2 regions of the Arthrobacter sp. P1_B11 genome follow, and region 1 is predicted to be linked to the other one. Evidence: predicted binding sites of a transcription regulator. Region 1 holds the regulator's gene; the other holds the start of a gene.
The links. The regulator LexA, encoded in region 1, represses DNA repair genes until DNA is damaged. The targets are predictions, from matches to a motif close to TCGAACANNTGTTCGA.

Region 1 (2,390 bases):
CGATAGCCCACAGTGATTCCCCCGGCTGCACAGTCACAGAAACCGTCTCCGTCACGGACAGTCCGCTGGCGGTATCGGCGGCCTTGGCCGGCGAGTTCAGCAAACCGGTGAGCGACAGGAGCAGTGCCGCCAGGAGAACCAGGGGCAATCCGATGAGGACGATCCGGCCCCGGCGAGTAAGCCGAAGCCGCGGCGGCCTGCCCGGCTGCATGCCGAAAGCACCCTGCGCACCCTGCCGACGTGAATGGTTGACTGCTGTTGAAGCTGACATGAACTGAGCCCTCCTGGACCACTCTGTGCTGCCCGGTGTGCCCGGTCCGCCCGGCATCCGCCGGAATATTCGAAGAAACCGGCCCGCTCCGCAGCTGAACTAGAACACATGTTCGAACTTTGCTTCTTCAGTTTTAGCACTTATCAACGAACAAAGTCGAGACTCGCTAGAACAAATGTTTGAAAAAGCCGTGTGGCTGGCCTACGTTTGAAATCAAAGAACAACCACTTCTGCAGTTGATCAGCAGGGTCTGACATTTTCAGGCCGGAAGTTCCCGGCAACTGCAGCCACGGAGGCCGGGTGGAACGAAAGGCGTTGGCGAACATGGCAGCACAAGCCTCCGACGGCAAGGCTACCCAGCGCAGCCAGCGGTCTCAGCGGACACCCAAAGGACTGACCATCCGCCAGAAAAGGATCCTGGAAACCATCCAGCGGTCGGTCAACGACAACGGGTACCCACCCTCCATGAGGGAAATCGGCGACACCGTTGGCCTGGCCAGCCTGTCCAGCGTCACCCACCAGCTCTCACAGTTGGAGAAGCTCGGCTACCTGCGGCGTGATCCCAAACGCCCCCGGGCCATGGAAGTCCTCATGCCCCTCACCCTGGACGCCGGCTTGTCCAAGGCCTCCGGTGCCGAAGGTGACGCCAAGCCGCACAGCGCGCGAAGCGCGTCAGTCACCGAGCTGCCCAGCGCAACAGACACGGCCATGGTGCCGCTGGTCGGCCGCATCGCGGCCGGCGGCCCCATCTTCGCCGACCAAGTGGTTGAGGAACTCATGCCCCTGCCACGCCAGCTCGTTGGCCACGGCGAACTGTTCATGCTCAAGGTTGCGGGCGACTCCATGGTGGACGCTGCGATCTGTGACGGCGACTGGGTAGTTGTCAGGCGGCAGAGTGACGCCGTCAACGGCGACATCGTGGCGGCGCTGCTCGACGACGAAGCAACCGTTAAGACCTTCCGGCAGCGGGACGGCCACACTTGGCTGCTGCCGCAGAACACCCAGTACGAGCCCATCCTTGGGGACCACGCCGTGGTCATGGGCAAAGTGGTGTCGGTGCTGCGTTCGCTCTAGGACTTCGTGCGTTCACTCTAGGTCGTCGTGCGTTCGCTGAAGGCCGCTCCTTAGGACCGCGCTCCCGCTAGCCTCTCCAGCGCCGCCACGGCGATCTTCCGGTCCGTCGTGGGCCAGAAGGGCGGGAGTGCGGCGCGCAGGAACCCTCCATAGCGCTCCGTCGACAGCCGCGAATCCAGCACTGCCACTACGCCCTTGTCATCGGTGGACCGGATCAGGCGCCCGGCACCCTGGGCCAGCCTGATGGCCGCATGGGTAGCTGATACGGACATGAATCCGTTGCCGCCGGCCTGTGCCACTGCCCGTGAGCGTGCCGTCATGAGCGGGTCGTCGGGCCGGGGGAACGGAATCCTGTCGATCACCACAAGCCTGCATGAACCGCCGGGAACATCCACGCCCTGCCACAGCGACATGGTGCCAAACAGGCACGTGTCCGGTTCGTCGGCGAACTGCTTTACCAGCGCGGTCATCGTCGAGTCGCCTTGGCAAAGAACGCTCACATCCAGGCGCGGACGCAGTGCCTCGGCCGCTTCCTCGGCAGCACGCCGGGAGGAGAACAGGCACAGCGCTCCCCCAGCGGAGGCGCGGATGAGCGATTCCAGTTCGTCGAGTGCTTCAGGCGACATACCCCTGCCCGGCTTGGGCAAGTGGCCCGCCACATAGAGGATGCCCTGCTTGGGATAATCGAAGGGAGAACCGACGTCGATGCCGGTCCAGCTCGGCGCACCCTCCCCCACGAGGCCGAGTCCGCCGGCAGCGGGTTCGAACGCGGAGCCGATGGCAAGCGTGGCCGACGTCAGAACTACTGTGTGGCCTGCGAACAGGCCTTCCCTGAGCTTTCCGGCGACGCTCAGTGGGGCAATGTTGATCAGGGCAGGCTGGGTGTCATCCGGTGCCGAATAGCCCTGCTGCGGATCAAACGTGCTGTTCCGCGAGAACCACACCACTTCGCGGTTGTCGCGCGCCGTGAGCAGGCGCTCGCAGAGCTCGAGAATCACGAGGAGGCGGGACCGCGCGAGCTGCCGCCCGCCGTCGGCCGTGGTGT
Region 2 (2,390 bases), on a different contig from region 1:
CCACCACAGTGGCTCCGGCGGCTTGCGCCTGTGCCACCACCTGGTCGACTTCGTCTGCGCTTGCCACGTTGTGGCTGAGCGTAATGCAGGGGACGGCGGCCGGGGCGTCGACGGCCGGGGCGTCGACGGCCGCCTCGGCCTGCATCTGCCCGGCGTCCCAGAGCGAGAGAATGAGGCCGTGGTTGACCTGGATGAACACCACCTCTGGAAACTCGCGGTGGACGGGCCAGCCAAGGCCGTCCACATAGAAGCGGCGGGAGGCGGCGACGCTTCGCACTCCCAGTGAAATAAAATCGACTCGGGGCTGCATGGTTCGATACTGTCATGGACATGCTCACAAATCACGGAGACGATAAGAACGCCAAGGCTGACAGGGAACAGCTCGCAGCTGTCCGGATCGCCGTGGACGAGGTTGATGACCAGATCGTCACGCTGATTGCGCGCCGCGAACGACTGATCAGGATCGCGGGAACGCTCAAGGGCGACGACGCGGAAGTCCGGGCCCCCGGACGGGTGGAGCGCGTGATCGAACATGTCCGTGCCGCGGCCGAGAAAAAGGAAATTGACCCGGATATCGTGGAAAGCACCTACCGGGCCATGATCTCGAAGTTCATCGAGCTTGAGCTGCAAATCCACAAGGACAACAGCTAGAACTTTGCGAAGCGCCTAGAGCGCTTCGTCCACCGGCACTCCTGACTGGAATTCCCGGCCGTCGGCCTCGCTGAAGGCCGACATGAGGTGGCCTTTGCCCAGCCCGAGCACAGTGCTCATGGGGAAACTGCCGGTAATGGTGCTGCCGGAATGTTCGACGCTGTTGACGTCGAAGTTCTCCTCCGTGCCGTCATGGCTGAACGAGTAAATCGACACCGCCTCGCCGTTCATGAACTCAATTCCAAGCCTCCGTTGATGTGAGTAATCCGGAGTTGCAGCCACGAGCCCCACTACGAAGGCGCCCGATCCTGGAATGTTGCCGTCAATATCGAATTTGGCCACCAGGGTGGTGTCTTTGGCGGCGATGCTTACGTGCTTCAGGAGTGCGTCATTGGAACTCATGGCTCCATCCTGCCCCCTGAGCCGCCGTCCGTCCACACCTCATCTAGGTTTTGTCGGAGCCCCGGCGTAGACTGGTGTTATTCGAATACATATTCTAATAACCCTTATTTACCGCACATTCAGTTTGGCTTCCGGAGGCACCTATGGGCATGTTCAGCGAGTCCGTAGACGTCGTTTGTGGGGCGGAAGGCCAGCCGGTGGAGCTTCAATGGGGCGGCAGGACGTACACGGTAGGCGCTGAACCGGTGCGTTGGTATGAACGCCGCCAATGGTGGGCTGAGGAGCAGCGGGCCCCGCTGGGCAGCGGCCCGGGGCTCGTGGATCACGAGATCTGGCGCGTCCAGGTGGTCTCTGCGAAAACGCCTGCCAAAGCCACTCAGACACCGCCGGCTGATGAGCACCTGACACTTGATCTGGTAAGGCATACCGGCAGCGGACGGTGGAGGCTTCTCCGGATCCACGATGCACTCCGGCATAAAACAGCATGAGCTTCACCCACCTGCACGTTTCCACCGCCTTCAGCGCCCATTACGGGGTTTCGTGGCCTGATGACCTTGCCCAGTCGGCAGCAGCCGAAGGGGCAACAGCCCTTGCCTGCACTGACAGGGACGGACTGTACGGCACCATCAAGCACCTCAAGGCGTGCATGGGTGCCGGACTCGACCCCGTCGTCGGGGTGGACCTCGCCGTTTTCGACGACGACGGCGACCTCCGCACCCAGCTTGCCGGCCGCGTCGTGGTGCTTGCGCACGGCAATAACAACGGAGCAGGATACAAGGCGCTCTGCCGGCTGATTTCGGATGCGCACGCCCGCACCACTGGTAAAGCGGGGGGAGTCGTCCCAGTTGCCGTAACCCGGGCGGAACTGGCATCAAGGATCCTTGACCCGGAAACCCTGAAGCCGGTCCTCACCGTGCTGATTGGTCCGGATTCCGACGTCGGACGTGCCATGGGAGGACGGCGGTACCTCCGGCCGCGCACCCTGTTCAAGGGCTGGCTGGACACGATGCCAGCCGGAAGCCTCGCTGCCGAAGTTGTTTCCCATCTCAGCACCCCCGGCGAGCCGCTGAGTACTGCCCACGCAGTACGGATGCTCAGACTTGCCGAGGAGCACAGTGTTCCGGCTGTACTCACCAATGCTGTCCGCTATTGTGCCGAGGACGGGGCAGCTACGGCCGACGTTCTTGACTCCGCCCGGACTTTGAAGTCGCTGCCGGAACTTTCCGCCGCCCCTCTCCTGCAGCCAAACGGACAGGGCTGGCTGAAATCGCCGGCGCAGATGCTGCAGCTGGGTCGGGAAATTATTCACGCCGCCGGGTATGGGGCAGCGGATCTTC

Region 2: AC1D14_RS05840 (DUF6504 family protein) is a predicted target of LexA. The motif match lies at 1,135-1,150, and genes of this name have one in related genera.

Annotation. Positions count from the first base shown of each region.
Region 1 is NZ_JBFTZQ010000006.1:94,867-97,256, reverse strand. It holds gene AC1D14_RS06835 (LysM peptidoglycan-binding domain-containing protein) at 1-211, opposite strand, end outside; gene lexA (transcriptional repressor LexA) at 596-1,345, shown strand; gene AC1D14_RS06825 (ATP-dependent DNA helicase) at 1,396-2,390, opposite strand, start outside.
Region 2 is NZ_JBFTZQ010000005.1:67,231-69,620, forward strand. It holds gene AC1D14_RS05825 (VOC family protein) at 1-310, opposite strand, end outside; gene AC1D14_RS05830 (chorismate mutase) at 325-651, shown strand; gene AC1D14_RS05835 (hypothetical protein) at 667-1,053, opposite strand; gene AC1D14_RS05840 (DUF6504 family protein) at 1,197-1,541, shown strand; gene AC1D14_RS05845 (DNA polymerase III subunit alpha) at 1,538-2,390, shown strand, end outside.